DNA from 3 places in the Reyranella sp. GW821-FHT14A01 genome. Region 1 is predicted to be linked to each of the others. Evidence: predicted binding sites of a transcription regulator. Region 1 holds the regulator's gene; each other region holds the start of a gene.
The links. The regulator PhoB, encoded in region 1, activates phosphate uptake and scavenging genes when phosphate is short. The targets are predictions, from matches to a motif close to TGTCATNNANCTGTCAT.
Positions count from the first base shown of each region.

Region 2: a site for PhoB is predicted at 2,427-2,443, ahead of AC1ROX_RS20420 (BtaA family protein). Genes of this name have one in related genera too.
Region 3: a site for PhoB is predicted at 4,685-4,701, ahead of ugpB (sn-glycerol-3-phosphate ABC transporter substrate-binding protein UgpB). Genes of this name have one in related genera too.

Region 1 covers NZ_JBXAPM010000012.1:34,375-44,728, forward strand. Annotated here, with positions in the region: gene AC1ROX_RS21265 (HesA/MoeB/ThiF family protein) at 1-486, shown strand, start outside; gene AC1ROX_RS21270 (DsrE family protein) at 483-872, shown strand; gene AC1ROX_RS21275 (adenosine kinase) at 889-1,866, shown strand; gene AC1ROX_RS21280 (AmpG family muropeptide MFS transporter) at 1,863-3,158, shown strand; gene phoB (phosphate regulon transcriptional regulator PhoB) at 3,379-4,071, opposite strand; gene phoU (phosphate signaling complex protein PhoU) at 4,122-4,832, opposite strand; gene pstB (phosphate ABC transporter ATP-binding protein PstB) at 4,865-5,689, opposite strand; gene pstA (phosphate ABC transporter permease PstA) at 5,695-6,567, opposite strand; gene pstC (phosphate ABC transporter permease subunit PstC) at 6,572-7,474, opposite strand; gene pstS (phosphate ABC transporter substrate-binding protein PstS) at 7,643-8,686, opposite strand; gene phnG (phosphonate C-P lyase system protein PhnG) at 8,946-9,404, shown strand; gene phnH (phosphonate C-P lyase system protein PhnH) at 9,401-9,994, shown strand; gene AC1ROX_RS21325 (carbon-phosphorus lyase complex subunit) at 9,997-10,354, shown strand, end outside.
Region 2 covers NZ_JBXAPM010000011.1:145,493-155,846, reverse strand. Annotated here, with positions in the region: gene AC1ROX_RS20435 (hypothetical protein) at 1-1,084, opposite strand, end outside; gene AC1ROX_RS20430 (DNA-3-methyladenine glycosylase family protein) at 1,156-1,788, opposite strand; gene AC1ROX_RS20425 (methylated-DNA--[protein]-cysteine S-methyltransferase) at 1,785-2,336, opposite strand; gene AC1ROX_RS20420 (BtaA family protein) at 2,495-3,724, shown strand; gene AC1ROX_RS20415 (class I SAM-dependent methyltransferase) at 3,721-4,395, shown strand; gene pcaF (3-oxoadipyl-CoA thiolase) at 4,515-5,717, shown strand; gene pncA (bifunctional nicotinamidase/pyrazinamidase) at 5,758-6,366, opposite strand; gene tgt (tRNA guanosine(34) transglycosylase Tgt) at 6,370-7,506, opposite strand; gene queA (tRNA preQ1(34) S-adenosylmethionine ribosyltransferase-isomerase QueA) at 7,503-8,546, opposite strand; gene AC1ROX_RS20390 (MBL fold metallo-hydrolase) at 8,567-9,694, opposite strand; gene purD (phosphoribosylamine--glycine ligase) at 9,753-10,354, opposite strand, start outside.
Region 3 covers NZ_JBXAPM010000002.1:330,323-340,676, forward strand. Annotated here, with positions in the region: gene AC1ROX_RS05395 (ABC transporter substrate-binding protein) at 1-437, shown strand, start outside; gene AC1ROX_RS05400 (TonB family protein) at 450-1,550, opposite strand; gene AC1ROX_RS05405 (sodium:proton antiporter) at 1,711-3,132, opposite strand; gene AC1ROX_RS05410 (SDR family oxidoreductase) at 3,132-3,896, opposite strand; gene AC1ROX_RS05415 (glycerophosphodiester phosphodiesterase family protein) at 3,949-4,641, shown strand; gene ugpB (sn-glycerol-3-phosphate ABC transporter substrate-binding protein UgpB) at 4,773-6,092, shown strand; gene ugpA (sn-glycerol-3-phosphate ABC transporter permease UgpA) at 6,240-7,121, shown strand; gene ugpE (sn-glycerol-3-phosphate ABC transporter permease UgpE) at 7,121-7,969, shown strand; gene AC1ROX_RS05435 (sn-glycerol-3-phosphate import ATP-binding protein UgpC) at 7,975-9,066, shown strand; gene AC1ROX_RS05440 (fumarylacetoacetate hydrolase family protein) at 9,063-9,830, shown strand; gene can (carbonate dehydratase) at 9,842-10,354, shown strand, end outside.

The DNA.
Region 1 (10,354 bases):
CCCGAAGTGCAGGTGCAGGCGCATGACGAGCGCCTCACGGCGGAGAATGCCGACCGCATCCTCGCCGCCTACGACATCGTGGCCGACGGCAGCGACAACTTCGCCACGCGCTACCTGCTGAACGATTCCTGCTTCCGCCTGCGCAAGACGCTGGTCGCTGCGGCCATCCTGCGCTTCGACGGCCAGATCTCGACCTACAAGGCCTGGCAGGGCGCGGGCCATCCCTGCCTGCGCTGCCTGTTTCCCGAGGCCCCTTCGGAAGAGGCCGTGCCGAGCTGCGCGCAGGCCGGCGTCCTGGGGGCGCTGGCCGGCACGCTGGGCACGCTGCAGGCCACCGAGGTGGTGAAGGAGATCCTGGGGGTCGGCCGCTCGCTCTCGGGCTCGCTCCTGATGTACGACGCGCTCAATGCCTCGTTCGAGACGCTGGCGGTCACCAAGCGACCCGATTGCCCGACCTGCGGCACCTCTGCGGGAGCAGGCGCATGAGCGAAGGCGGCGTCTCCGTCATCCTGCGCTCCGACGATTACGAGAGCGCCCATTACGGCCTGGCGCTCGCGGCGGCCGCGCTGGCCGTCAACAAGCCAGCCGTTCTGTTCTTCACCATGGGCGGCATCCGCGCCCTGCAGGGCCCGCCCCCGCCCCTTCGCGACTGGGATCGCGACGCGGCAAACCGGGCGCGCGGCGTCGGCGACTTCGAGACCTTGCTGCAAGCCTGTATCGAGCTTGGCGCGCGCGTGATCGTGTGCGAAATGGGCCTGCGGTCGCTCGACATCGATCGTGCGAGCCTGCGGGCCGACGTCCCGTTCACGGTCGCCGGCATCGTGACCTTGCTGGAAGAGACCAAGCCGGGCATGCACCTGGTATCACTGTGATCCTGTGGGAGACTTCATGACATCCGTGCCCTTCGACGTGCTGGGAATCGGCAACGCCATCGTCGACGTCATCTCGCGCTCCGACGAAGCCTTCCTCGGCAAGCATGGCCTGGTGAAGGGCAGCATGATGCTGATCGACGAAGCCCGTGCCGAGCAACTCTACGAGGGCATGGGTCCCGGTGTCGAAGTATCGGGCGGCTCCTGCGGCAACACGATGGCCGGCATCGCCTCGTTCGGCGGCAAGGGCGCCTATATCGGCAAGGTGCGCAACGACCAGCTGGGCAAGGTCTTCGGCCACGACCTCAAGGCGACCGGCGTGTCCTTCGCCACGCCGGCTGCGACCGAGGGTCCGGCGACGGCGCGCTGCCTGATCCTGGTGACGCCCGACGCCCAGCGCACCATGAATACCTATCTCGGCGCCTGCACGGGCCTCGGGCCGGCCGACATCGACACCAAGCTCGTCGCCTCCGCGCAGGTCACCTATGTCGAAGGCTATCTCTGGGATGCGCCGGCTGCCAAGCAGGCGGTGCTCAAGGCCTTCGACGCCGCCCGCGCCGCCGGCCGCAAGGTCTCGATCACGCTCTCGGATTCCTTCTGCGTCCATCGCTATCGCGACGAGTTCCGCGACCTGATCCGCGACAAGGTCGACATCCTGTTCGGCAACGAGGCCGAGATCAAAGCGCTCTACGAGGTCGAGACCTTCGAGGAAGCGCTCGCGGCCACACGCAAGGAGGCGAAGATCGCCGCCCTCACGCGCAGCGAGAAGGGCTCGGTCGTGATCAAGGGCAGCGAGACCTATGAAGTCCCGGCGGCTCCCGTCTCGAAGGTCGTCGACACGACCGGCGCCGGCGATCTCTACGCCGCGGGCTTCCTGTTCGGCTTCACCCATGGCAAGTCGCTGGCCGAATGCGCGCGGCTGGGCGGCATCGCCGCGGCCGAGGTCATCTCCCATGTCGGCGCGCGGCCCGAGCAGGCGCTGAAGGCGCTGATTTGAGCCTGGGCCAGAGCAGCCAGTCGACCTGGGGTCGCTGGCTCAAGGCGGCCGAGGTCTATCGCGACCGCCGCCAGCTCATCATCCTGCTGATGGGCTTCTCCAGCGGCATGCCTCTGCTGCTGACGCTTTCAGTGCTGACCTACTGGATGGCCAAGGTCGGCGTCGATCTCACGACGATTGGATTTTTCGCCCTCGTCGGCACGCCTTACGCCTTCAAGTTCGCGTGGGCGCCACTCGTCGACCAGATGCCGCTGCCGGTGCTCGACCGCCTGCTCGGCCGCCGGCGAAGCTGGATGCTCCTGGCCCAGGTCGGCATCTTCCTGTCGACGCTCGGCATGGCCTTCAGCGATCCGGTCAACGCGCCTTGGACCACCGCCTTGGCTGCCGTGGCCGTCGCCTTCTTCTCCGCAACCCAGGACATCGCGGTCGACGCCTATCGCATCGAGATCCTGAACGACGACGAACAGGGCGCCGGCTCGGCAACGACCCAGCTCGGTTATCGGATTGCGCTCTGGATCGTCGATGCCATGGCGCTGCTGTTGCCCAGCTTCCTGCCCTGGTCGACCGTGCTCAGCCTGATCGCCGTGCTGATTCTCGTCGGCGTTGCCACGACGCTCTTTGCCGAGGAACCCAAGGCGCTGCGCCCGCGTCTCCACTCGGCCAATGCCTGGATCAAGGAAGCGGTCATCCGGCCGTTCGCCGAGTTCCTCGCCTATCGCGGCTGGGTGATCATCCTGTTGTTTGCGCTGCTCTACAAATACGGCGATGCGCTGGGCGGCACGATGGCACGGCCGTTCTACAATGCGCTGGGCTTCACCGGCCCGGAGATATTCGGAGTCACCAAGAGCTTCGGCGTTGCGGCAACCATCCTGGGCGGACTGATCGGTGGCGTCATGGTGGCGCGCTACGGCCTGTTCAAGTCGCTGCTCGTCGCCGGCATCCTGCAAGCGGTGACAAATCTCCTGTTCTCCTGGCAGGCCCAGGTCGGCCACGATCTCTTCGTCCTCACCATCGCGATCAGCGCCGACAATTTCACCGGCGCGTTGGGCGGCGTCGCCTTCATCGGCTACCTGTCGAGCCTCTGCACCACCGGCATGGCGGGCACTCAATATGCCTTGCTGACTTCGTTGATGGCGTTCGGCCGCACCACCCTGTCGGCGGGCGGCGGCTGGATGGCGGCAGAAACCGGCTGGACCACGTTCTGGATGCTGACCACGCTGCTGGCGATCCCGGGCCTGATGTTGCTGCTCTGGCTCTGGCGATCGGCACAAAAAGAAACCCCTCCTTCCTGACGGAAGGAGGGGTCAGTAAATCGGCTGCGGGTATCGTGCCCGAGCCGGGGGAACCGGCCCATTCCGGAAGCGGGGCGTGGGATGCCGGCCGGGAATGGGCGCACCCTTCCTAGGGGCTCGAGGCTACGGAACCATGACTGATAATGTGGAAAACCCAGCGGCCCTGTGGGCCAATTCCCCTGCCTTCAGGCAAGGGGAAACGGCAGAAGAGGGGCGGGGGTCAGCTCGGCGTCGAGTCGAGCGCGTAGCCGGCGGCGCGGACGGTGCGGATCACGTCGGCGTGGCTCTCGCCGTTCAGCGCGATGCGCAGGCGGCGGATGTGGACGTCGACGGTGCGGGCCTCGACATAGACGTCCTTGCCCCACACCGAATCGAGGAGCTGCTCGCGCGAGAAGACGCGACCGGGATGCTCCATGAAATGGCGCAGCAGGCGGAACTCGGTGGGGCCGAGATGGAGCGGCTTGCCGCCGCGCGTCACGCGATGCGCCACCAGGTCCATGACGATGTCGGCATAGGACAGCGCCTCGTCGGCCAGCGCCGGGCGGATGCGCCGCAGGACGGCGCGGATGCGCGCCACCAGCTCGGTGGGCGAGAAGGGCTTGGGCACGTAGTCGTCGGCGCCGGCGTCGAGGCCGCGCACGCGATCGCCCTCCTCGCCGCGCGCCGTCAGCATGATGATCGGCACGTTGGCGGTCGACGTCTGGCGGCGCAGCTGGCGGCAGACCTCGATGCCCGACATCAGGGGCAGCATCCAGTCGAGCAGGATGAGGTCGGGAACGTCCTCCTGCACCGAGCGCAGCGCCTCCTCGCCGTCATAGGCGACGGCGACCTTGAAGCCCGACTGTTCGAGATTGTAGCGCAGCAGCTCGACCAGAGCCGTTTCGTCCTCGACGATCAGCACCTGCGGCTTCATCGATGAGGTCTGTGCGTCGCGACGCGAAGGACTGGTAGCCACAACCATACTCACGGCGTTTCACTCGCTGCATACATTGCCGCGCTGCCCTTGGGACGGGCCTCGTCGAAGCCGTGGCCGGTCGTGCGGAAGCTCACCAGCTCGGCGATGTTGGTGACGTGGTCGCCGGCGCGCTCGATGTTCTTGGCCATGAACATGAGGTGCGTGCACGCGGTGATCGTGCGCGGATCCTCCATCATGTAGGTGAGCAGCTCGCGGAACAGGCCGGTGTAGACCTGGTCGATCTCCTCGTCGCGCTCCCACACGTCGTGGGCCTTGACCACGTCGCCATTGGCGAAGGCGTCGAGCACGTCCTTGAGCGCGGCCCGTACCAGACGGCCAAGCCGTTCGATGCCGTTCACCGCCGAGACCGGCGCATTGCCCTGGCTCAGCACGATGGTGCGCTTGGCGGTGTTCTTGGCGTAGTCGGCGATGCGCTCGAGCGCCGCCGCGATCTTGATCGACGAGAGTATGACACGCAGGTCGACCGCCATCGGCTGGCGCAGGGCCAGGAGCCGTACGGTCTGTTCCTGCACCGCCACATCGAGCGCGTCGACACGGGCATCGTCGATGATCACCTTCTCGGCGATCTCCGAGTCGCGCTCGCGCAGGGCCCGCAGCGATTGCGCGAGCTGGCTCTCGGCCAGGCCGCCCATCTCGCTGATCGTGGCGCTCAGCCGTTCCAGCTCCTCGTCGAAGCGCTTCAGGGTATGCTCGGGCATGATCTGTCCCTTCTTCTCTTTGTCGTGCCGGCTCAGCCGAAGCGGCCGGTGATGTAGGCCTGGGTGCGCTTGTCGGTCGGGGTGGTGAACAGCGTGGCCGTTGCACCGAACTCGACCAGTTCGCCCAGGTACATGAAGGCGGTGAAGTCGGAAACGCGGGCGGCCTGCTGCATGTTGTGCGTCACGATGACGATCGTGTAGTCCTGCTTCAGCTCGTCGATCAGTTCCTCGATCTTCGCCGTCGAGATCGGATCGAGCGCCGAGCACGGCTCGTCGAACAGGATGACTTCGGGCTTCACCGCCACGGTGCGGGCGATGCAAAGACGCTGCTGCTGGCCGCCCGACAGGCTGAGGCCGCTGGCGTTCAGCTTGTCCTTGACCTCGTCCCACAGGGCGCCGCGACGCAGGGCATGCTCGACCCGGCCGTCGAGTTCCGACTTGGGCAGGTTCTCGTAGAGGCGGACGCCGAAGGCGATGTTCTCGTAGATCGACATCGGAAACGGCGTCGGCTTCTGGAACACCATGCCGATGCGGGCGCGCAGCAGGTTGATATCCTGGCCTTCGCGCAGGAGATTGTCGCCGTCGAACATCACGTCGCCGGTGGCCTTCTGGCCTGGGTAGAGGTCGTACATGCGGTTCAGGATGCGCAGCAGGGTCGACTTGCCGCAGCCCGACGGTCCGATGAACGCCGTCGCCTTGTTGGCGTAGAGCGACATGGTGATGCCCTTGAGCGCCCGGCTGTCGCCGTAGAAGAACTCGAGGTTCTTGATCGAGATCTTGGGCGTGAGCTTCGAGACGTCGAGCTTGGCGTGGGTGGCGACGGGAACGGCGACGCTGGGGCCGTCCGTGGATTGCATGGACATTAGGACTTCCTCGCAGAGGTGAGCGAACGGGCCAGGACGCTGAGTCCCAGAACGGTGACAGTGATCAGGAGCGCGCCGGTCCAGGCGAGCTTCTGCCATTCGGCATAGGGCGACAGGGCGAACTGGAAGATGACCACCGGCAGGCTGGGCATCGGCGCGCTCATGTTCATGCTGAAGAACTGGTTGTTCAGCGCGGTGAACAGGAGCGGCGCGGTCTCGCCGCTGATACGGGCGATGGCCAGGAGGATGCCGGTGACGATGCCCGCCTGCGCCGCACGATAGGCGATGCGGACGATCATGTGGGCCCGCGGCAGGCCGATCGAGGCGGCCGCCTCGCGCAGCGTATCGGGCACCAGCGTGAGCATGTCCTCGGTCGTGCGGACGACAACCGGGATGACGATCACCGCCAGCGCAACGGCGCCCGCCCATCCCGAGAAGTGACCCATCGGCGCCACCAGGATCTCGTAGACGAACAGGCCGATCACGATCGACGGCGCGCTGAGCAGGATGTCGTTGATGAAGCGCACGACGCTCGACAGCTTGTCGTGACGGCCGTATTCCGCGAGGTAGGTGCCGGCCAGGATGCCGATCGGCGTGCCGATCAGCACCGCCAGCACGGTCATCACGATGCTGCCCATGATCGCGTTGAGCAGACCGCCCGCGGCGCCCGGGGGCGGCGTGTTCTCGGTGAACACGGCGAGCGAGAGGCCGCCAATGCCCTGGTAGAGCAGCACGCCGAGGATGAGTACCAGCCAGCCCAGGCCGAAGGCCGTGGCGGCGTACGCCAGGCCCGTGGCGATGGTATTGCGGCGGCGGCGGCCGGCGTAAAGGGGGCTGTCCATGGCAGCCGTCTTGGATGCGGTGGTGGCCATGACGTTACTTCCCCTGCTGCTGGAGGCGCAGCAGCATGTAGCGCGCGATCGCCAGCACGATGAAGGTGATGAAGAAGAGGATGAGGCCGAGGGCGATCAGCGACGAGGTGTAGAGATCGCCCACCGCCTCGGTGAATTCGTTGGCGATCGACGCCGAGATCGTGGTGCCGGGCGCGAACAGCGAGGCCGAGACGTGATGGGCGTTGCCGATCACGAAGGTGACGGCCATCGTCTCGCCCAGCGCACGGCCGAGGCCCAGCATGAAGCCGCCGATGACGCCCACGCGCGTGAACGGCAGGACGACATAGCGGAACACTTCCCAGGTCGTGCAGCCGACACCGTAGGCGGCTTCCTTGAGGACCGGCGGCACCGCGTCGAACACGTCGCGCGAGATCGAGGTCACGAAGGGCAGCACCATGATCGCCAGGATCAGGCCGGCGGTGAACATGCCGATGCCGTACGGCGGGCCCGCGAACAGCGTCGACAGGATCGGCACGTTGGCGAAGGTATCGATGAAGAGAGGCTGCACGTATTGCTGCAGAAACGGCGCGAACACGAACAGGCCCCAGATGCCGTAGATGATGCTGGGGATGCCGGCCAGCAGCTCGATGGCGATGCCGATCGGGCGCCGCAGCATCTTCGGGCAGAGCTCGGTGAGGAAGAAGGCGACCATCAGGCCGACCGGTACCGCGATCAGCATGGCGATGAACGAGGTGACCAGGGTGCCGAAGATCGGCGCCAGGGCGCCGAACCGCTCGGTCACCGGGTTCCACGATTCGTCGAACAGGAAGCCGAAGCCGAAGGTGCCGAGCGCGGGCGCCGCACCGATGATGAGGGCGATGATGACGCCGCTCAGCAGGGCAAGCACGGCGAGCGAGGCGCCGCGCGTCAGCCCGTGGAAAATCATGTCGGTCAGGCGCAGCTTTCTCAGGACGGCCGCCCGCGAAGCCGATACCGCTGCCGGCGCACTGGCGCCCTTTATTGCAACTTCACTCACGTTCGGTTCCCCCGAAGCCATTCTCTTCCCCAAGAGTGAGGGGCGGGTGTTTTCACCCGCCCCATCGCAGTCGCAGTCTTAGTTGGTCGGCGAGTAGAGCGGCTTGCCGTCGGCGCCCTTGACGTCGGCCTGCCACATCTTCTGGATGTCGGCCACGACGTTGGCCGGCATCGGCACGTAGTCGAGTTCCTCGGCCGACTTGCCACCCTTGGCGTAGGACCAGGCGAAGAACTTCAGCGCTTCGGCGGTCTCGGCGGGCTTCTCCGGCTTCTTGTAGAGCAGGATCCAGGTCGCGGCCGTCATCGGCCAGGACTGGTCGCCGGGCTGGTTGGCGAGGATCACGCCGTAGCCGGGCTGGGACTTCCAGTCGGCGTTGGCGGCGGCGGCCTGGAAGGTGGCCGAGGTCGGCTCGACCGTCTTGCCGGCCTTGTTGACCATCTTGGTGTGGATCAGCTTGTTCTGCTTGGCGTAGGCGTACTCGACATAGCCGATCGAGCCCTTGGTCTGCGCCACGTTGCCGGCAACGCCTTCGTTGCCCTTGGCGCCGATGCCCACCGGCCACTGCAGCGCCGTGCTGACGCCGACCTTCGTCTTCCAGTCCGGGCTCACCTCGGCCAGGTAGTAGGCGAAGTTGTAGGTCGTGCCCGACCCGTCCGAACGACGCACCGGCACGATCGCCTGCTTCGGCAGCTTGGCGTTCGGGTTCAGCTTGGCGATCGCCGGATCATCCCAGTTCTTGACCTCGCCGAGGTAGATCTTGGCGACGGTCGGGCCGTCGAGCGTCAGTTCGCCCGGCTTGATGCCGTCGAGGTTCACGACCGGAACGATCGCGCCCATCACCATCGGGAACTGAGCGAGGCCCGACTCGTCGAGCTCCTTGCCCGTCAGCGGCGCATCGGTGGCGCCGAAGGTCACGGTCTTGGCCTTGATCTGCTTGATGCCGCCGCCCGAGCCGATCGACTGGTAGTTGAGACCATTGCCGGTCTCCTTCTTGTAGCTGTCGGCCCACTTGGCATAGATCGGGTACGGGAAGGTCGCGCCGGCGCCGGAAATGTCGATGGCGTAAGCGGCGGCCGGGGACAGCGCGAAGGCTGTCGCGAGGACGATCTTGGTAAGGTTCACGGGGGTTTCTCCTTCGTATGAATTTCGAAGCGCCCGTCATCTAGAAGCCGTACGTCTCTCTCCTATGACGGATATATTACAATCCTGTGACGGAGAGCCCATTTCATCGGGAATGAAACTCCGACTCGAATAATTAATCCATACTTTTCAATGAGTTAAGTCGGCGACGCTCACTCACCGACCGTCACACGAACTTAACGCCGCTCCCTTCGAACCGTAACGAAGCCTGCGGATGGTGCGCCTCCTTTCACGGGTGCCCATGTCCGCCAACCCTTCCATCGAGCGCCGCCGCCGGTGGCTTTCCGTTCTTGCGAAAGCGCCCGGCCCCCGCCTCCAGATGCTGTGGCAAGCGATCGGCCCGACGCCGTCCCATGTCGTCCTGCGCAAACCCGAGATCGGCCTCGTCATGGTCCAGGGGCGCATCTCCGGCACGGGCGCGCCATTCTGCGCCGGCGAGATGACGGTGACGCGCGCCGCGGTACGACTCGAAACCGGTGAAATGGGCTTCGGCTATGTCGGCGGCCGCGATGCCCGGCATGCCGAGATCGTCGCCGTCATCGATGCGCTGGGCCTGCGCACCGAATGGACGGACAGACTGGAAACCGGGATCGTGGCACCGCTCGCCGACGAAGCGGCCGCGCGTCATCGCCTGATCGCCGCGCGCGCCGCCGCCACCAAGGTGGATTTCTTCACCGTCGCCCGCGAGGCCGGCACATGAGCATCACCACGTCCCTCGCGCCGGGCCTCGCCGATCCGTCGCACGACGCGCAGCGCCTGTTCCGCGGCGTGCTCGATGCCTTCTCCCATCCCGGCCGCATCGTCGAGCTGCGCGACGCGCCGGCCGGACCCGGCACGCTCAGCCCGGCGGCCGTCGCCTTCCTGCTGACCTTCGCCGACCGCGAGACGCCGCTCTGGCTCGAGGCCGGACTGGACACGCAGGAGATCCGCGACTTCCTGCGCTTCCATGCCGGCGCCCCGATCGTCGACGCGCGCGATGCCGCCACCTTCGCGGTGATCACGGCCGGCGGCGACGATCCCTTTGCCGGCTTCGCCATCGGCACCGACACCTATCCCGACCGCGCGGCCACGCTGGTGGTCGAGGTGCCGTCGCTCGACGGCGGGCCCGCCTATCTCTGGCGCGGTCCCGGCATCGCCGGCGAAGCAAGTGTCGCCGTCGAGGGACTGGGCCGCGACTTCTGGCCGGCCTGGGCCAACAACCACGCCCTCTTCCCCTGCGGCGTCGACCTGGTCTTCACCTCGGGAACCCGACTCCTTGCGCTGCCACGCAGCGTCGCCGTGGAGGCCTGACCATGTATGTCGCGGTCAAGGGCGGCGAGACCGCCATCGCCCATTCGCTCGATCTCGTGGCCAACAAGCGCCGCGGCGACCGCGACGTCGCCGAGCTGTCGCTGGAGCAGATCGACCAGCAGCTCGGCCTTGCCGTCGATCGCGTCATGACGGAAGGATCCTGCTACGACCGCAGCCTCGCGGCCCTGGCGATCAAGCAGGCGCGCGGCGATCTCATCGAAGCGATCTTCCTGCTGCGCGCCTATCGCACCACCCTGCCGCGCTTCGGGGCGTCGGAGCCGCTCGACACCACCCGCATGGTCGCGGAGCGCCGCATCTCCTCGACCTTCAAGGACGTGCCGGGTGGCCAGGTCCTGGGGC
Region 2 (10,354 bases), on a different contig from region 1:
AGCTGCAGAAATCGTCGGGCGACGTGTACTGGTAGTAGCGGTCGAGCCTGAAGCCCGGGCGGCGCTTGTTCGTGCAAAGGCCGAAATCGCCGGCGGGCAGGTTCGATCCTTCCTTCAGCATAGTGTCGTCGGCCACGAAGAGTTCTGCGGCCCGAACGCCGCTCTCCACGTGCCCGCGCGCGAGACGTCGCAACGCGGTGAAGCCCAGCATCGACGCGCGCGTCTTGTCGTTCTTGACCAGAGCCGCAAGCGCTTCGAAACCGCTTTCATTGCCTTGCTCTTCGAGGCGCTCCACGGCGAGCGCGATTCCGCGATCGAATGCGTCGCGTCCGATCCAGTTCGCTCGCTGCGCCCAAGTCACGACCCCGCCGACGCGGTCGACGGCGACACCGGCCTGCAGGAGAGTCGCCAACACGAATGATGGCGCTATCGGCCAGGCCTGTTCCATGAGCATTGCCGCCAGCCCCTTATGAGGCTTCGCTGCTGCCTCGGCTTCTTGCTTGGCGGTAGCCACCATCTTGGGCAGTTGGTCGGCGGCTTGCATCGCCGCGTCCAGACCGTCGCGCTCGAATATGCCCTCGATGAAGGCCGCGAGGGCGTCGCGCGTGGTCTCGGGCACGACAGACTGCGGCTGTATCAATTCGCTCAGCAACCGATCCCTACCGTGAGCGCGCACCAGCGCGGGAATCGCCCAATAGGCCGTCGGATCCTGCGATGCCAGGCGCAGGACGGAAGCCGTGTCGCCATACTTGTTGTAGCTGTAGGACAAATAGCTCAGGGCGACCCTCTTCTCGATCGCATCGCGGGTCGATGCCAGCCGCTCGGTTTCGGCGTCCTTCAGCGCGCGAATGGCGCTGGGGTTGTCGCCCGCCGAAGCGTAGGCGCTCGCCAGCGCACTGAGCTGATTGGCCTGGTTCCGCGCATCACCGGTTTCACGGCCGGTCTCGCGGACCGCTGCCTCGAGCGTCCTCAGTGCGGGCAGGACGACCGCCGGATCCTGTGCCGAAGCGGTATTGCCGAACGCATTGATCGACAGCAGGCCAAGAAGGCCGAAGACAAAGCGTCTTGGATTTAGCGGAATCATCGGAGAGGAGCTGCGCGGTCAAGTTGCGGCATCGGAGAACGATACTACACTTGCCTGCGCGTGTGTCCGCTTCAGGGCAGGTCCAGCGCGCGCCACAGATACCAGCTTGCGACGGTGCGATAGGGGCGCCACTTCTCGCCGGCTTTCTCCAACGCTTTCGGCGACGGCAGCGCGCGCTTCCTGAACGCCTTCGCATAGGCCTTGCGCAGGCTGTAGTCGTCGAGCGGCAGGATGTCGGGGCGACCCAGGCGAAACATCAGGAACATCTCGGCGCTCCACCGGCCGATGCCGCGGACCTTCACCAGGCGCTCGATCAGCTCGGCGTCGGCGATCGTGTGCGCCGCATCGAGCGTCGGCAGCTCGCCGTTGTCGACGCGGCGCGCAAGGTCCTGCACGGCCAGCACCTTGGCACGCGACAGGCCGCAGCCGCGCAGATGTTCGTCCGGCGTCTTCAGGATGTGGCGCGGCGTGAAGCCGTCGGTCGCGCGCGGATAGAGCGCCTCGACCCGGCCGTAGATCGTGGCCGCTGCCTTGTTGGAGAGCTGCTGATAGACGATGGCTTCGGCCAGCGAGCCGAACAGGCTGCGCGAGACCTTGAGCTGCATGCGGAACGGGCCGACCGTTTCGATGATCGCGGCCAGCGCCGGATCGGCCGCCTTGAGATGTGCGACGGCCTTCGCGGGCTTGAAGGGAAATCCCGTCATCGGGCCGCGAAGAGGGGACCGGCGCCGACCTCAGGCGCGCCCTCGATCTCCAGCATGCGCCGCTTGGTCGAGACGCCGCCATTGGCCGAGAAGCCGCCCATCTTGCCGTCGGCGCCCAGCACGCGATGGCAGGGCACGATGATGGCGATCGGGTTCTTGCCCAATGCCTGGCCGACCTCGCGCGATTCGTGCGGCACGCCGAGGCGCTTGGCGATCTCGCCATAGGTCATGGTGCGACCGGGCGGGATGGTCCGCGCCACCTCATAGACCTTGCGATGGAATTCGGGGGCCGTTTCGAGGTCGAGAGGGATGTCGGCGAGGTCGACCGCGTCACCGGCCAGCAGGGCCTGCACTCTGTCCAGCGCGCGTTGCACACCGGCCGGCACGGATTCCGCCTCGACGACGCCCGGCCAGCGCCGCTTCACGCGGGCGCGCGTGGCGGCCGGATTCGGCTCGGGAAGCTGCAGGCCCGCGATGCCGTGCCCGCTCCAGGCGATGGCGCAGGTACCGATCGGCGTGTCGAACAGGGCAAAACCTTGGGCGCTCATGGGCTCAACCTTTCTACCTAACCTGTCATCCCGTCAAGTCACCGGATGAAGCCTGACCGGGGGACAAGTTGCGCAAGCGATTGTGTCAGTCGTCATCAAACTGGCACCAACCGTGGATAGTTTCAGACGGTCAAGGTTTGAGCCGGAGTCGTTGGTTGATCCATCCGCGGGCTGAGAGCAATTCGCTCCTGAAGCAGGCGGTGCGCCGCCATAAGGTCATGTCCCGGGAAGGGATGCTGGAAAAGCTGTTCGAGCGGCTGTTCCGTGGCCTCGTCTACGCCCAGATCTGGGAAGATCCCGAGGTTGATCTCGAGGCGATGGCGCTGACGCCTGATTGTCATGTCGTGGCCATCGCGTCCGGCGGCTGCAACATCCTGTCCTATCTCACCGCCGATCCCGCGCGCATCACCGCCGTCGATCTCAGCCGCGCCCATGTGGCCCTGAACCGGCTGAAGCTGACGGCGGCCCAGAAGCTGCCGTCCTGGTCGGACTACTACCGCTTCTTCGGCGCTGCCGACTCGGGCGCCAATCCCCGCGCCTACGATCGCGAGATCAAGCCGCATCTCGATGCCGAGAGCCGGGCCTATTGGGAAGGCCGCAGCCTGCACCGCGGCGGCCGCCGCCGCATCTCGATCTTTGCGAAGAACGCCTATCGCCACGGCGTGCTCGGCCGCTTCATCGGCGTGGCGCATGTCGCCGCCCGCGCCTACGGCGTCGACTTCACCAAGCTTCTCGCCGCGCGCACGATCGAGGAGCAGCAGCGCTTCTTCGATACGGTGCTGGCGCCGCTGTTCGACAAGCCGGCCGTGCGCTGGGCCACGTCGAGCCGCCTCTCGCTCTACGGGCTCGGCATCCCACCGGCACAGTATGAAGCGCTGGCCGGGGGCCGCGACATGGGCGCGGTGCTGCGCGACCGGGTCGAGCGGCTGGCCTGCGGCTTCAGCCTGTCCGACAACTACTTCGCCTGGCAGGCCTTCGGACGTGGCTATGCACGCGACGCCAGCGGGCCGTTGCCGCCCTATCTGCGGCAAGAGAACTTTGCCGCGGTGAAGCGCGGCGCCGAGCGGGTCGAGGTGATGAACCGCTCGGTGACCGAGTATCTCGCCTCCTGTCCCGCGGGCTCGCGCGATCGCTATGTGCTGCTCGACGCGCAGGACTGGATGACCGACGCGCAGCTCAACGCGCTGTGGAGCGAGATCACGCGCACCGCGAAGCCGGGCGCCCGCGTGATCTTCCGCACGGCCGCCGAGCCTTCGCTGTTGCCCGGCCGCGTGGCGCCGGAACTGCTGGACCAGTGGCACTACGAGGCCGACGCTTCGCTCGCCTTCACCGCGCGCGACCGGTCGGCGATCTACGGCGGCTTCCATCTCTACGTGCTGAAGCCGTGACGGGAATCTCCGGCGAAAGCGCGTCCGCGGGCAATCATGCCGGCCTGTTGGACGGGATCTATCGCCGCCAGCGCCACATCTACGATCTCAGCCGCAAATACTATCTCCTCGGCCGCGACCGGCTGATCGAGGGACTCGCGCCGCCGCCGGGCGGCCGCGTGCTGGAGATCGGCTGCGGCACCGCGCGCAACCTGATCGCGGTCGCGCATCGCCATCCCGCCGCGCCGCTGTACGGGATCGACCTGTCGCTGGAGATGCTCGACACGGCGCGCCGCCGCGTCGAGCGGGAAGGGCTGGGTAACCGCGTGCGGCTGGCCCATGCCGACGCCACGCACTTCGATCCGGCGCTGCTGTTCGGGGTGCCGGGCTTCTCCCGCATCTTCTTCTCCTACACGCTGTCGATGATCCCGGACTGGGAGAGGGCGCTCGCCCAGGCCGCCGTCTGGCTGCAGCCGGGCGGCGAACTGCATCTCGTCGATTTCGGCGGCCAGGAGCGGCTGCCGCGCTGGTTCCGCGGCGGCTTGCGCCAGTGGCTGACGATGTTCCATGTGACGCCACGCGACGCGCTGGAGGCCGCCCTGGCGCGGCTTCCCGCGGACATCGACGTCCGCACCTTCGAGCGGCCGCATCGCGGCTACGCCCAGTACGCCGTCTGCCGCCGCGCAGCCTGATCCGCCATACCTCCAAAGACATGGCGCCCCTGCCCCAGGGGCATTGGGGCCCCATTGGCAACCGCCCGCAGCCGGTGCTAACCCGACAGGAACGATTGCCTGAGTTGGGAGTACCCAAGATGACCGAAGCGTTCATTTGCGATGCGATCCGCACCCCCGTCGGCCGCTACAATGGTGGCCTGGGCGCCATGAGGGTCGACGATCTCGCCGCCCATCCGATCAAGGCGCTGATGCAGCGCAACGCCAATGTCGACTGGGGCTCGGTCGACGACGTGATCTATGGCTGCGTGAACCAGGCCGGCGAGGACAACCGCAACGTCGCGCGCATGGCGGGGCTTCTCGCCGGCCTGCCGGTCGAGGTGGCGGGCGCCACCGTGAACCGTCTCTGCGGTTCGGGCCTCGAGGCGGCGGGCCATGCTGCCCGTGCCGTGAAGCTCGGCGAGGCCGACCTGATGATCGCCGGCGGCGTCGAGGGCATGACCCGCTCGCCCTACGTGATGGGCAAGCCCGAGGGTGCCTTTGATCGCTCGATGAAGCTCGAGGACACGGTGCTGGGCTGGCGCTTCGTCAATCCGCGCATGAAGGCGGCCTATGGCGTCGACCCGATGGGCCAGACCGCCGAGAACGTCGCGACCGAGCATCAGATCAGCCGCACCGACCAGGACGCCTTCGCCTATCGTAGCCAGCGCCGCTGCAAGGCCGCCCAGGATCGCGGCTTCTTCGAGAAGGAAATCATCAAGGTCAGCGTGAAGAAGGGCAAGACCGAGATCGTCGTCGAGAAGGACGAGCATCCGCGCGGCGACACCACGATGGAAACGCTCTCCAAGCTCTCGGCCGCCTTCCGCGACGGTGGTTCGGTGACGGCCGGCAACTCGTCGGGCCTGAACGATGGCGCCTGCGCCATGATCATCGCCTCGGAAGCCGCCGCCAGGGCCAACGGCCTGACGCCGCGCGCCCGCATCCTGGGCACCGTGTCGGCCGGCGTGCCGCCGCGCGTCATGGGCATCGGCCCGGTGCCGGCGACGCAGAAGCTGCTGGCCAAGCTCGGCATGACCATCGGCGACTTCGACACGATCGAGCTCAACGAGGCGTTTGCCGCCCAGGCGCTGGCCGTGCTGCGCCAGCTGGGCCTGAGCGACGACGCCGAGAACGTGAACCCGAATGGCGGCGCGATCGCGCTCGGCCATCCGCTGGGCGCCTCGGGCGGCCGCCTGATGATCACCGCTCTCAACCAGCTCGAGGCCACCGGCGGCAAGCGCGCGCTCGCCACCATGTGCATCGGCGTCGGCCAGGGAATCGCCTTGGCGCTGGAGCGCGTTTAAGCCTGTCTTTTCTTAAGAGCGCTGCGCGAAGGCGCAGCGCTCAGGCTGTCGCGTTCAAATTGATCCCCGCGCGGCGCATGTCGCTCATCATGCGTTTGCGGCTATCGTCGAGGTCGATGGCGGCGGTCGCCTCGACCACGACGGCGACGTCGAAGCCCGCCTGCCGCGCGTCGATGGCCGACCAGGCGACGCAGTAGTCGAGCGCCAGGCCGCAGAAGATCAGCCGGGTGAAGCCGCGCGCCTTCAGGTAGCCGTCGAGGCCGGTGCGGGTCATGCGGTCGTTCTCGCGGAACGCCGAATAGGAATCGATACCGCTGTGGAAACCCTTGCGCACGATCATCTGCGCCTTGGTGATCTCCAGCTCGGGATGGAAGGCGGCGCCCGGCGTACCCTGCACGCAATGGTCCGGCCACAGGACCTGGTCGCCGTAAGGAAAGCGCACGGTGGAGAAGGGCTCCGCGTCCTGCCAGGAGCTGGCGAACGATGCATGGCCGGGCGGGTGCCAGTCCTGCGTCAGCACGACATGGTCGTGGCGGCCGATCAGGCGATTGACCAGCGGGACGATGGCGTTGGCGCCGGCAACGGCCAGCGCACCGCCCTCGCAGAAATCGTTCTGCATATCGACCACGATCAACGCCTCGTTCGGCATCCGTTACGCTCCGTTCTCTATCGGCGGGATGTCGCCCCGCGCCTGGTCGCTTTCGAACGACGCGATCCAGGAGTCCAGGGTCTTGCTTTCGATGGCGCCGCGCAGGCCGCGCATCACGTCCTGATAATAATGAAGATTGTGCCAGGTCAGCAGCATCGCGCCGAGGATCTCGTCGGCGCGGATGAGGTGATGCAGGTAGGCGCGGCTGTGATGCTTGCAGGCGGGGCAGGCGCAGTGCTCGTCGATCGGCCGCGGATCGTCGCGATGGCGGGCGTTGCGCATGTTGAGTTCGCCGCGCCGCGTGAAGGCCTGTGCCGTGCGGCCCGAACGAGTCGGCATCACGCAGTCGAACATGTCGATGCCGCGCTTCACCGCGCCCACGATGTCGCCGGGACGGCCGACGCCCATCAGGTAGCGCGGCCGGTCGGCCGGCAGCATCGGCACGGTGTAGTCGAGCGTCGAGAACATCAGTTCCTGGCCCTCGCCGACGGCGAGGCCGCCGACCGCGTACCCGTCGAAGCCGATGTCGATCAGCGCCCTGGCGCTCTCTTCGCGCAGGGCCGGGTAGGTGCTGCCCTGCACGATGCCGAACAGGCCGTAGCCCGGGCGCTCGGCGAAGGCCGTGCGGCCGCGCGCGGCCCACTTCATGGACAGCCGCATCGAGAAGGCGGCCTCAGGTTCCTCGACCGGCCAGCTCGTGCATTCGTCGAACGACATGGTGATGTCGGCATCGAGCAGACGCTGGATCTCGATCGAGCTTTCGGGCGTCAGGCGATGCTGCGAGCCGTCCTTCGGCGATCGGAAAGTCACGCCATCGGGATCGAGCTTGCGCAGCTCCTTGAGCGACATCACCTGGAAGCCGCCGGAATCCGTCAGGATCGGGCCCGGCCAGTTCATGAACGTGTGCAGGCCGCCCAGCGCCGCCACGCGCTCCGCGCCCGGCCGCAGCATCAGGTGGAAGGTGTTGCCCAGCACGATCTCGGCACCGGTCTCCGCGACCGACTGCGGCAGCATCGCCTTCACCGTGCCCGCCGTGCCGACCGGCATGAAGGCCGGCGTCTCGATCGTGCCGTGGGCGGTCGAAATCCGGCCGCGGCGGGCCGCGCCGTCGGTACCCAGCAATTCGTAGGAAAGGCTCATCGGCGCAACAGACAACAATCGCCGTAGGAATAGAAGCGGTAACGCTTCTCTATGGCATGGGCATAGGCCTGCTTCATGCGCTCCAGTCCGGCGAAGGCCGAGACCAGCATGAACAGGGTCGAGCGCGGCAGGTGGAAATTGGTCAGCAGCAGGTCGACCGCCCGGAACTGGAAGCCCGGCGTGATGAAGATGTCGGTCTCGCCGCTCCACGGCTTGATCGCGCCATCGTGGAGACGCGCCACCGATTCGAGCAGCCGCAACGAGGTCGTGCCGATCGACACGACCCTGCCGCCCAGGATGCGCGTCGCCTCGACCGCGCGCGCGGTGGCGGCGGAGACTTCGCCCCATTCGGCGTGCATCGTGTGCGCGTCGGTGTCGTCGACCCGCACCGGCTGGAAGGTACCCGCGCCGACATGCAGGGTGACGCCCGCCGTCGTGATGCCGCTGTCGGCAAGCGCTGCCATCAGCTCCGGCGTGAAATGCAGGCCGGCCGTGGGGGCGGCGACGGAGCCGTCGTGCTTGGCAAACAGCGTCTGATAGTCCTTCCGGTCCTGCGCGTCGGCGGTGCCGCCACGAATATAGGGAGGGAGGGGTACCGCGCCTTCCTGTTCAAGCAGTGTGAGAAAGGCGTGACCCTCCTGGTCGAATTCCAGCACCAGCGAGCCGTCTTCGTCCTTCGATTCGACTGTGGCGCCGAGGTCCCTGAAGACCAGCCTGTCGCCGGGCCGCAACCGCTTCCCGGGCCGCATGAAGGACCGCCAGCGACGGTCGCCGAGATCGCGGATCAGTAGCGCCTCGACGGCAACGTCCTGGCGCAAGCCGTTGCCCGGGCGAGTTCCCTTGAGGCGCGCGGGGATCACCTTGGTGTCGTTGAAGACGAGCAGGTCGCCGCGCCGCAGCAGGCCCGGCAGCGAACGCACCGTGCGGTCATGCAGCGCTTCGCCCGTGACGTCGAGCAGGCGCGCGGAGTCGCGCGGAGAGACAGGCCGCTGGGCGATCAGATCGTCCGGCAGCTCGAAATCGAAAAGGTCGACGCGCATTTAGAGGAGGGTAGCCTTCATCACGTCTGGCCGATGTCCATGACCACGCCGTCCGAATCGTCGGCGGGCGGCTGGGCATGCAGGTCGGCAAGGGCCACGAAACGATGCACGCCGTCGATCACGACTCGCTTCACGCGCGCACGGGTCTCGAGACAATGCAGGTGCGCCAGCGTCTCGCCGAAGGCGAAGACGATCTGGTTGTTGTCGAGATGGCGCGGGAACAGGATCGGCACCATGTCCCAGCCGGTCGCGCCTTTGGCGCCCATGCCGGCAATCGCGATCTCCATCTCGTTGAGGCGCGCATCGTGATGGGCCACGAGCTGGTCGAGGCGCGTATGCAGGCCGATGAAGGGGAAGCCGTGGCTCGGCAGGACCAGCGCGTCGGCCGGCAGGCGGCGGAAACGCGAGAAGCCGTCGAGGAACCAGGTGAGCGCATCGGCCAGCGGCTCGTTGGGCCACACGCCGACATTGGTGCTGATCTTGGGCAGCACCTGGTCGCCCGCGATCATCACGTTGAGCTCGGGGCACCACAGCGAGGCATGCTCGGGCGCATGGCCTCGGCCGACGATGACGTCCCAGCGATGGCCGCCGATGGTGATCGGGTGCGCATGGATCATGCGGCGGAAGGCGGTGGGCAGCGGCACCACGCCCTTGGCGTAGCCGCCCTTGTGGCGATGGAAGTTGGCGATGCGGTCGGGCGGCACGCCGTTGCGCGCGACGTGCGCGGCGCGGGTCTCCTCGCTCTCGACGAAATCGTTGCGCGCGGCCTGCGCGCTCATGTACTCGCCCAGCGTCATGTAGAGCGGCGCGTTCCAGCGCTCGCATAGCCAGCCCGCGAGGCCGATATGGTCGGGATGGAGATGCGTGCCGATCACGCGCACCACCGGCTTGCCCTGGAGCTTCTCGACGAAGATCTTTTCCCAGAGGGTTCGCGTGTCCTGCGAATTAATGCCGGTGTCGACGATCGTCCAGCCGTTTTCCTCTTCGATCAGCCACAGGTTGATGTGGTTGAGCTGGAAGGGCAGCGGCATGCGCAGCCAATGGATGCCGGGGGCGACGTTCTTGATGTCGCCGGGCTCCGGCACGTCACCACAGGGAAAGCGAAGCTGCGCCAGCAGGCGCTGGGACTCGGAGAGGGCGTCGGGCATGGGTTTGAAACTAAATGATTCTCCCGCCGCCGTCTCCGGGGGCGGGCGCATGCCAGCTTTACGTGGGTTTTAGCGCCCGCCAGGCGATGTCCTTGCGGTAAAAACCCTCCGGCCAGTCGATCAGGTCGACGGCGCGGTAAGCCCTCGCGCGGGCTTCCTCGACCGTGGGCGCCATGGCGCTCACATTCAGGACTCGGCCGCCGTTGGCCAGGATTTTCCCGTCGGGGCCGGCCTTGGTGCCGGCATGGAAAATCTGCACGCCCTCGACCTTGGCCGCCTCATCGAGGCCCCGGATTTCACTGCCCTTGGGGTAGGAATCGGGATAGCCCTTGGTTGCCATGATCACGGTGATCGCGGCGTCGGGCGACCAGCGCAGGTCGAGATGTTTTAGCCCGCCCTCGGCGCTCGCCAGCAGTGCCGGCACCAGGTCGGACTTCAGCCGCATCATCAGCACCTGCGTCTCGGGATCGCCGAAGCGGCAATTGTATTCGACCAGCCGCGGGCCGTTGGCGTCGATCATCAGGCCGGCATAGAGCACACCCTTGAACGGCGTGCCGGCCTTGGCGAGTGCCCGCACGGTGGGCAGAACGATCTCGTCCATCGTGCGCTGCTGCATGGCGGCGTCGAAGATTGGGGCGGGTGAGTAGGCGCCCATGCCGC
Region 3 (10,354 bases), on a different contig from region 1:
CGGTCGCCAAGCAGCAGCTCGAGCGCGCCGGCTTCAAGGTCAACGTGCTGGCGATGGACTGGCAGACCGTGATCTCGCGGCGCGCCCGCAAGGAGCCGCCGGCCCAGGGCGGCTGGAACGTCTTCTTCACCACCAACATCACGATCGACGTCGACAATCCCGGCACCAGCAACTTCGCCGCCGCGACCTGCGACAAGGCGTGGTTCGGCTGGCCGTGCGATCCGGAGATCGAGACGCTGCGCACCGCCTTCTTGAAGGAAGGCGATCCGGCCAAGCGCAAGGAGATCGGCCTCGCGATCTCCGACCGCGTGATGGACCAGGGCGTCTACGTGCCGATCGGCCAGTACAAGGCCTTCGGCGCCTACCGCAAGGACCGGCTGGAAGGATGGCTGCCCGGTCCGGTGGCCATGACCTGGAATATCAGCAAGAAGAACTGAGCGGCGTCTTCCTCAGCGTCTGACCGACCAGAGCGGCAGGTCGAACGGCGCGCTGGGGCCCGGGATGTTCGCCGGCAGCGGCGTGTAGGGCGCACCGGCCCGCACGCCGGCCAGGACGCCGGCGTCGAATTCCGGCTCGCCGCTCGAACTGACGATGGTGGCGGCAAGTAGCCTGCCGTCGCGCGCAATGACGATCCGCACCACCGTCACACCTTGCCGCTTGTCGGTCTTCGGCTGGTATGTGTAGCCCACGATCCTGCGCAGGATCTGGGCGAGATAATTGTCCGCGACCTTGGCGCGCGCGTAGGCATCCGCCGGATTGACGAAGCGATGTTGCGATGGCGGTTCGGCGCCGGAGCTGGAAGGCGGCCGCGTCGAGGGTATCGTCGAGAGCGGTGAGGGCTTCAGCTCGGGCTTCGGCGCGGGCGGCGTCGGCCGCGGCGGCGCCGCGAGCGCCTGCTGCTGCGGCATGGGCTTTGGCGTCGGAGCAGGCTCGGGCGGCTTGGGGAGCGGCTGCGGTGCCGGTGCTGCCTGTTGCGTGGGCGGCGGCGGAGGCGGAGGCGTCGGCGCGTTCTTGAGGCCCAGCTCCGTCGGTGGCTCGGGCGCTGGCTTCTCGGCTGGTGTTGGCGTGGGCGCCGGAACGCGCGCAGGCGCAGGGGGCGGCTCGACGCGCGTCTCGACCGGTGGCGTCGGCGCCGCCGCCGCGACTTCCGGCTCGAAGGTCGGCTCTTCCTTGCTCTCGGGCGGCGGCGGGGGCGCCGGGGGCGCCTTCGACACCTGGTCGGTCGGCGGCACCTGGGTCGGCCTGTCTGCCGTGGTGGGGGCCGGCGGGCGCACGCCGAGATTCATCGGCGGCAGCGTCTGGGGAAGCGGGACCTGCTTCGGCTGGGCCGCGGGCGCCTGCGGCGGCGGTTCGGGTGGCGGCGGCTCCGGTGGTTTGGGCTGCTCGAACGAGACGTTGATCACGTCCTCTTCCGCGGGCACCGCCGGCTTCTGCTGCGACAGCCACCACAGCGCCGCCGCGACCAGCGCATGCAGCAGGATCGCCATCGCCAGTGCGAAGGGCGACATGCGGTCGGAACGGTAGGAGAAGGCGCTTACGGCGTGGGCCACGGGTCGTTCTACAGGATTTCGCCTCGATGCTCGGTGTCCTCGGTACGAGAGGGGCGGGCCTGGGTGTGCCTAGGATCGGGACGCTTGGCCAGTGTAGAGGAAAAGCGCGCGCGTCCTCTGCGGTTTCTTGTCCGCTACTTCGTTGGAAACATGGGCGAAATTACGGGATGAAGAACAGGAGGGTCAGCAGGACGAACAACGGCACGAGGATGCCGCACGACCAGGCCATGTAGCCGAAGAAGCTCGGCATGCGGATGCCCGCCTCCTCGACCACCGCCTTGACCATGAAGTTGGGCGCGTTGCCGATATAGGAATTGGCGCCCATGAACACGGCACCGCAGGAGATCGCCGCCAGGGTGCCGGCGAGCGTCCCCATCAACAGGTTGGCGTCGCCGCCGGCCAGGTTGAAGAAGACGAGATAGGTCGGCGCATTGTCGAGGAAGCTCGACAGGATGCCGGTCAGCCAGAAATACCAGATGTCGTCGGGCTGGCCGTCAGGGCCCGTCACCAGCGCGACCAGCGGCGCCAGGGCGCCTTCCTTGCCGGCCTTGAGGATGGCCAGCGCCGGCGCGATGGTGATGAAGATGCCGGCGAACAGCTTGGCGACCTCGGCCATCGGCCCCCAGCTGAAGCCGTTGGCGGCGCGCGACCCGCGGGAGGTGAGGCGCAGCGACAGGAAGCAGAGGACCACCAGCGCCAGGTCGCGCAGGACGTTCTGCAACTCGAGCGTCACGTGGAAGACGGTGAAATGGACGCCGGGATTCCACGTGCCGCTCGCCAGGACCGCGCCGACGATGGCCGCCAGCAGGATGATGTTGACGCCGCCCTCGATGCGAACAGGTGTTTCCGGCGTGGGATCGGGCGTCTTTCGTCCTTCCTTGCGGTACCAGTAGCTGTCGATGGCGTAGAAGAGCGCCAGCAGCACGATCGCGCAGACCAGCATCTCGGCGAACAGGTGCTGTGTCGTCCAGAAGAAGCTGACGCCCTTCAGGAAGCCCAGGAAGAGCGGCGGATCGCCAAGCGGCGTCAGGGCGCCGCCGATGTTCGACACCAGGAAGATGAAGAAGACAAAGACATGGATCTTGTGCCGCCGGTCGTCGTTGGCGCGGATGATCGGCCGGATCAGCAGCATCGAGGCGCCGGTCGTGCCCATCCAGCCCGCCAGCACCGTGCCGATCGCCAGGATCGCCGTGTTCATAGACGGCGACCCGTGCAGGTTGCCCTTGATGTGGATGCCGCCGGTCACCGTGAACAGCGCCAGCAGCAGTACGATGAAGGGGATGTAATCGAGCAGCAGGAGGTGGATGATTTCGTAGATCGCGGTCGGCACGCCGTAGATTGCGGCGAAAGGCACGACCACCAGCGCCGCCCAGACTGCCGACACCTTGCCGAAATGGTGATGCCAAAAGTGCGGCGCGGCGAGCGGCATGATCGCAATCGACAGCAGGATGCCGACGAACGGGATCATCCAGAGGAGGCTGAGGTGCCGTCCGTCGATCGCCGGTGCATCGGGGCTGGCCGCAAAGGCGGGCAGCGCGACGCCAAGCGCCAGGGCGCTCGCCAGAAGAGTTTTGATCTTCATCAGCCCATGTAGGTTGCGGTGACGCCGCCATCGACGGTGAGCGTATGTCCATTGACGTAGCTCGCTGCCGGGGAAGCCAGGAAGATCGCGGCGCCGGCGATCTCCGAGGGATCGGCCCAGCGCCTGGCCGGGCAGCGCAGCCGCAACCTCTCGCCGGCCGGCGAGGCAATCAGGGACTGGTTGGTCTCGGTCGCGAAGAATCCGGGCGAGATCGCGTTGGAGGTGACGCCGGTGGTGCCGAATTCTGCCGCCAGCGCGCGGGTGAGGGCGGCCAGGCCGGCCTTGGCCGCGATGTAAGAGGAGGCGCCGGGCGCGGCATGCGTGGCGGCGATCGAGGTGACGAGGATCAGCCGTCCCCAGCCGCGCTCGACCATGCCCGGCATCACCAGCCGGATCAGCGCCTGCCCGGCCGACAGGTCGGTATCGATCAGCCGCGCGAAATCGTGGGATTCGATCTCGGCGAAGGGGCGGCGGTCACGCTCGCCGACATTGTGGATCAGGATGTCGATCGGGCCGGCACGGTCGATGGCGAGGCCCATGGCCGTGCGGTCGGCCATCTCGAACACCACGCCGTCCGTCGCCCGTCCCGCCGCCCGCAGTTCGGCCAGACGCGGCGCCAGCCGCTCGTGGGAGCGGCTGTGCAGCAGGACGCGGGCGCCGGCTTCGGCCAGGCCCTTGGCCATCTCCCAGCCGAGGCCGCGGGCGGAGCCGGTGATCAGCGCGGTGCGCCCGTCGAGGCGGAATTTATCGGGAAAGGTCGACATGGATCGGGGCATTCGGCTATTGCGACGCACCGAGTTAGCTTCGGATTCGTTCATGCTGCAACTGCCTAACGTCATCGGTCATCGCGGCGCCATGGCCTACGCGCCGGAAAACACGCTGGAGTCCTTTCGCGAGGCTCATCGGCGCGGCGCCACCTGGGTCGAGATCGACGTCAAGCTGACGGCGGACGGCGTGCCCATCGTCATGCACGATTCGTCGCTGAAGCGGACGACCGGCGTCGACCGGCTGGCGTCCGAGCTGCGCGCGTCCGAGCTGCCGCCGTCGGTACCGACCTTCGAGCAGGCGATCGCCTGTTTCGGCGAGCTGGGCCTGGGCTGCAACGTCGAGATCAAGCCATGCGAGGGCCGCGAGGCCGAGACCGCGAGGATCACCGTCGACTTCTTGCGGCGGCTGTGGCCGGCCAAATTGCCGGCGCCGCTCCTGTCGAGCTTCAAGGATGCGTCGCTTGCCGCTGCTCGCGAGGCCGCGCCGGAATTCGCGCGGGCGCTGCTGATCGACGAGCTGAAGGACGACTGGCAGGTGCGGGCCGAGGCGGTGTCGGCCGCCGGCCTCAACACCAACGGCAAGCGCCTGACGGCCGTCCGCGCGGTCGAGATCCGCAGGGCCGGCTTGACGCTCAGCGTCTATACGATCAACGACGGCGACGTGGCCCGGGCGCTGGTCGGCATGGGGGTCCATTGCATCATCACTGATGCGCCGGACGTGATTCTGGCCGCCCTCACCTAATCTTGTCCTTTGGGGTTGCATTCGCTGCGAAGTGTTGGTGGACTGTCATCAGACCGCAATAAAAGAGACACATCACAGTCTTGCGGCCCGCCGATACATCGCCGGGGATTTTTCTGGGAGGTTTGTTCGATATGACACGGATTCTGCTCTCTTCCGTCGCGGCCGCGGCGGTTCTTGCGAGCGCGTCGACCGCGTTCGCTCAGACCGAAATTCAGTTCTGGCACGCGATGGGCGGCAACCTGGGTGACACGGTCAATGCGCTGGCCGAGGGCTTCAACAAGTCCCAGACCGAGTACAAGGTGAACCCGGTCTACAAGGGCTCCTATCCGGAGACCCTGACCGCCGCGATCGCGGCCTTCCGCGCCAAGCAGGCCCCGCACATCGTGCAGGTCTTCGAGGTCGGCACCGCGAACATGATGGCCGCCAAGGGCGCCGTCTATCCGGTCTACCAGCTCATGGCCGATGCCAAGGAGCCGTTCGATCCCAAGGCCTTTATCGGCCCGGTCTACGGCTACTACTCGACGACCGACGGCAAGCTGCTGTCGATGCCGTTCAACTCCTCGACGCCGGTGCTCTACTGGAACAAGGAGCTGCTGCAGAAGGCGGGCCTCGATCCGAACAAGCCGCCGAAGACCTGGCCGGAGCTGGGTGAGATGGCCAAGAAGGCCGTCGCAGCCGGCGCCAAGTGCGGCTTCACCCCGCAGTGGCAGACCTGGACGATGATCGAGAACTACGGCGCCTGGCACAACCTGCCGTATGCGACCAAGGAGAACGGCCTTGGCGGCACCGACATCGAGCTGAAATTCAACGACGCCCCGCGCGTGAAGTTCATCCAGATGCTGGCCGACTGGGGCAAGGACAAAACCTTCGTCTATGGCGGCCGCGAGGGTAAGTCGACGGCGCTGTTCACCGCCGGCGACTGCGCCTTCCACGTTGCCTCGTCCGGTTCGGCCGCGGGCATCGACAAGGCGCTCGGCGGTTCGGAGAAGTTCGGCATCGCCATGATGCCCTACTCGCCCGACGTCGCGCCCAAGCCGCAGAACTCGATCATCGGCGGCGCCACCCTGTGGGTGCTGCAGGGCCGTCCGGCGGCCGAGTACAAGGGCGTCGCCAAGTTCATGACCTACCTCGCCAGCACCCCGGTGCAGGCCAAGTGGCACCAGGAGACGGGCTACGTGCCGATCACGACGGCCGCTGCCGAAGCGACCGACAAGGAAGGCTTCTACAAGAAGTTTCCGGGCCGCGAGGTCGCCGTCGAGGAGCTGACGCTCAATCCGCCGACGGGCAACTCGAAGGGCCTTCGCATCGGCAACTTCGTGCAGATCCGCGACATCGTCGACAGCGAGCTCGAGGCGGTGTGGTCGGGCAAGAAGGACGCGAAGACCGCGCTCGACGACGCCGTGAAGGCGGGCAACGAGCAGATCAAGCGCTTCGAAGCGGCCAACAAGTAAGACCCTTGCCGTTGCTTTCCCCCTCCGGTCCTTCGGACCACCTCCCCCGTTTGACGGGGGAGGCAGAGAAGAGGAAGGCTAGCCTTTCAAATCCCCTCCCCCGTCACACGGGGGAGGCCGGGAGGGGGAGGGCTACAGGCTAGCTCGATGGAAAAACGCGTCACCTTCAACGAGCGTTGGCTGCCCTATCTTCTGGTGGCGCCGCAGATCGTCATCACGCTGGTGTTCTTCTTCTGGCCGTCGGGCCAGGCGATCTACCAGTCGGTGCTGGTCGAGGACGCGTTCGGCGGCAACACCAAGTTCGTCTACCTCGACAACTTCCTCCATCTCTTCCAGGACTCGGGCTACTACGCCTCGGCGCGGCTCACCCTCGTGTTCAGCGCGCTGGTCGCATCGCTCGGCCTCGGCCTGTCGCTGCTGCTGGCGGTGATGGCGGACCGCGTGATCCGCGGCGCCACCGCCTACAAGATGTTCCTCGTCTGGCCCTATGCGGTCGCGCCCGCCGTGGCCGGCGTGCTGTGGGGCTTCCTGTTCAACCCGTCGGTCGGCATCGTCGCCTGGATGCTCCAGGGCATCGGCATCGAGTTCAACTATGTGACCAACGGCAACCAGGCGCTGCTGCTGGTCGTGATCGCCGCCGTCTGGAACCAGATCAGCTACAATTTCCTGTTCTTCCTGGCCGGCCTGCAGTCGATCCCGAAGTCGCTGATCGAGGCCGCCGCCATCGACGGCGCGGGGCCCGGCCGGCGCTTCTGGGACATCATCTTCCCGCTGCTCTCGCCCACCGGTTTCTTCCTGCTGGTGGTCAATATCATCTACGCCTTCTTCGGCACCTTCGGCGTCGTCGATGCGCTGACCAAGGGCGGTCCCGCCAAGTCGACCGAGATCCTGGTGTTCAAGGTCTACAATGATGGCTTCCGCGGCCAGGACCTCGGCGGCTCCTCGGCCCAGTCGGTGATCCTGATGCTGGTGGTGATCCTGCTGACCTTCGTGCAGTTCCGCTTCATCGAGCGCCGGGTGCACTACTGATGGTCGAGAACCGCCCCTGGCTCACCTTCCTGAGCCACTTCGTCGTGCTCGTGGGCGTGATCATCATCGCCTTCCCGGTGTGGATGACCTTCGTCGCCTCGACGCACGACCAGCAGACCATGCTGCAGTCGCCGATCCCGGTGCTGCCCGGCCCGTACCTGTTCGAGAACTATGCGAAGGTGCTGACCGAGGGTTATGGCAGGGTCGGCAACACGCCCGTCGCGATGACGCTGACCAACAGCCTGATCATGGCGCTGGGCATCACCATCGGGAAGATCGCGATCTCGATCATCGCGGCCTTTGCCATCGTCTACTTCCGCTTCCCGTTCCGCATGACCTTCTTCTGGGCGATCTTCGTCACGCTGATGCTGCCCGTCGAAGTGCGCATCGTGCCGACCTACGGCGTCGTCGCGTCGCTGGGCATGCTCGATTCCTATGCCGGCCTCATCATCCCGCTGATCGCCTCGGCGACGGCGACCTTCCTGTTCCGGCAGTTCTTCCTGAGCGTGCCCGACGAGCTCACCGAGGCGGCGCGAGTCGATGGTGCCTCGCCGATGCGCTTCTTCTGGGACATCCTGTTGCCGATGAGCCGGACCTCGATCGCGGCGCTGTTCGTGATCCAGTTCATCTACGGCTGGAACCAGTATCTCTGGCCGCTGCTGATCACGACCAAGGAAAGCTTCTACACCGTCGTCATGACGGTCTCGCGCCAGGCCAACGTGGTCGATGGGGTGCCGAGCTGGAACCTGCTGATGGCGATGGCGATGCTCGCCATGCTGCCGCCGGTCCTGGTCGTGGTGTTCATGCAGCGCCAGTTCGTGCGCGGACTCGTCGAGACGGAGAAATAACGGTCATGGCGCAAGTCCACCTGCGCGGCGTCAAGAAGAGCTACGAGAAGCTCGAGGTCATCCACGGCGTCGACATCGAGATCGCCGACGGCGAGTTCATCGTCATCGTCGGACCCTCGGGCTGCGGCAAGTCGACCCTGCTGCGCATGGTGGCGGGGCTGGAGCGCATCACCGGCGGAACGATCGCGATCGGCGACCGTGTGGTCAACGAGCTGGAGCCCAAGGATCGCGACATCGCGATGGTGTTCCAGAACTACGCGCTCTATCCGCATTTCAGCGTCTACGAGAACATGGCCTACGGGCTCAAGATCCGCGGCCTGTCCAAGGCCGAGATCGACGTGCGCGTCCAGAAGGCCGCCAAGATCCTCGAACTGGGCACCTTCCTGCAGAGAAGGCCGCGACAGCTCTCGGGCGGCCAGCGCCAGAGGGTGGCCATGGGCCGCGCCATCGTGCGCGAGCCGGCGGTGTTCCTGTTCGACGAGCCGCTGTCCAACCTCGACGCCAAGCTGCGCGTGCAGATGCGGCTCGAGATCAAGCGCCTGCAGCGCGAGCTCGACGTCACCTCGATCTACGTGACCCACGACCAGGTCGAGGCGATGACCCTGGCCGACCGGCTGATCGTCATGAATGCCGGTGTCGCCGACCAGATCGGCACGCCCATGGACGTCTACGAGCGGCCGGCCTCGGTCTTCGTCGCGGGCTTCATCGGCTCGCCGGCGATGAACTTCCTGGCGGGCAAGGTCTGCGAGGGCAGCCGCGCTGTCGAGCTGGCCGGCACCGGCGCCGTGCGCGTCACCCTGCCGATCGGCCTCGCCACCACGGCGGCTCCCGGAACGCCGGTTGCCGTCGGCATCCGGCCCGAGCATCTGCATCCGGCCGCCGACGGCGCGCTGGAATTCGAGATCGAACTGGCCGAGCCGCTGGGCGCCGACACGCTGCTTCACGGCCGCTTCGGCGAGGCGCGCGAGCTGGTCACCGTCCGCCAGGGAGGCCATGTCCTGGCCAGGCCCGGCGAAAAGCTCCGCTTCAAGGCCGATCCCGGACATCTCCATCTGTTCGATTCGCAGACCGGCAAGCGCATCCCCGACGCCGCATGACACGCCTCGCCCGTATCGAACAGGCCGGGCGTCCGCGCGTCGGCATCCTGGACGGCGAACAGATCCGCCTCCACGAAGGCACGATCTTCGATCCCGGCCCGGCGACGGGCGAGGTCGTCGCGGCTGTCGACGCACGCTGGCTGACGCCGACCGAGCCCACCAAGATGGTGGCGCTGTGGAACAATTTCCGCGCCGCCGCCGAGAAGAACGGCTGGGCGATCCCGGCCGAGCCGCTCACCTTCCTGAAGGCGCCGAACAGCTTCGCCGCGCACGGCCAGCCGATTCCGGTGCCGAAATCCTATGACGGCCGCGTCGCCTACGAGGGCGAGCTGGGCATCGTGATAGGCAAGACCTGCTCCGGTGTCTCGGTCGAAGACGCCGCCGACCATATCCTGGGCTACACCTGCGTGAACGACGTCACGGCGATGGAACTGCTGCAGCGCGACCCGAGCTTCGCGCAATGGACACGGGCCAAGAACTTCGACGGCTTCGGCGTGTTCGGGCCGGTCGTCGCAACCGGCCTCGATCCGGCGTCGCTCACGGTGCGCACCCTGGTCAACGGCCGCGAGCGTCAGAACTACCGGGTCGACGACATGATCTTCCCGCCGGCCGAACTGGTCAGCCGCATCTCGCAGGACATGACCTTGGTGCCGGGTGACATCATCGCCTGCGGCACCTCGCTGGGCGTGCTGCCGATGAAGGCCGGCACCGTGGTCGAGATCGCCATCGACGGCATCGGCACGCTGCGCAACCAATACGGCTGAGGGGCTCGACCATGTCCGAGACAGAAGAGCAATCCTTCCTCGAGGGACTATTCGACAACAACCGCGCTTGGGCGAAGCGCATCGAGGAGCAGAATCCGGGCTTCTTCGACAGGCTGGCCAAGCAGCAGGCGCCGCGCGTCCTGTGGATCGGCTGCTCCGACAGCCGCGTCCCCGCCAACGAGATCATCGGCATGCTGCCGGGCGAGGTCTTCGTCCACCGCAACGTCGCCAACCAGGTCATGCTGGTCGACTTCAACTGCCTGGCCGTCCTGCAATATGCCGTCGAGGCGCTACGGGTGCGCCATGTCATCGTGTGCGGCCACTATGGCTGCGGCGGCGTGAAGGCCTCGCTCAAGAACCATGAGCTCGGCCTGCTCGACAACTGGCTGCACGATATCGCCGCGCTGGGCCGCCGCTACGAGGAGATGATCGTCGCCCAGCCGCACAAGGCCCAGCAGGTCGATGCCCTGTGCGAGATCAACGTCATCGAGCAGGTCCGCAACGTCTGCGAGACGTCGATCGTC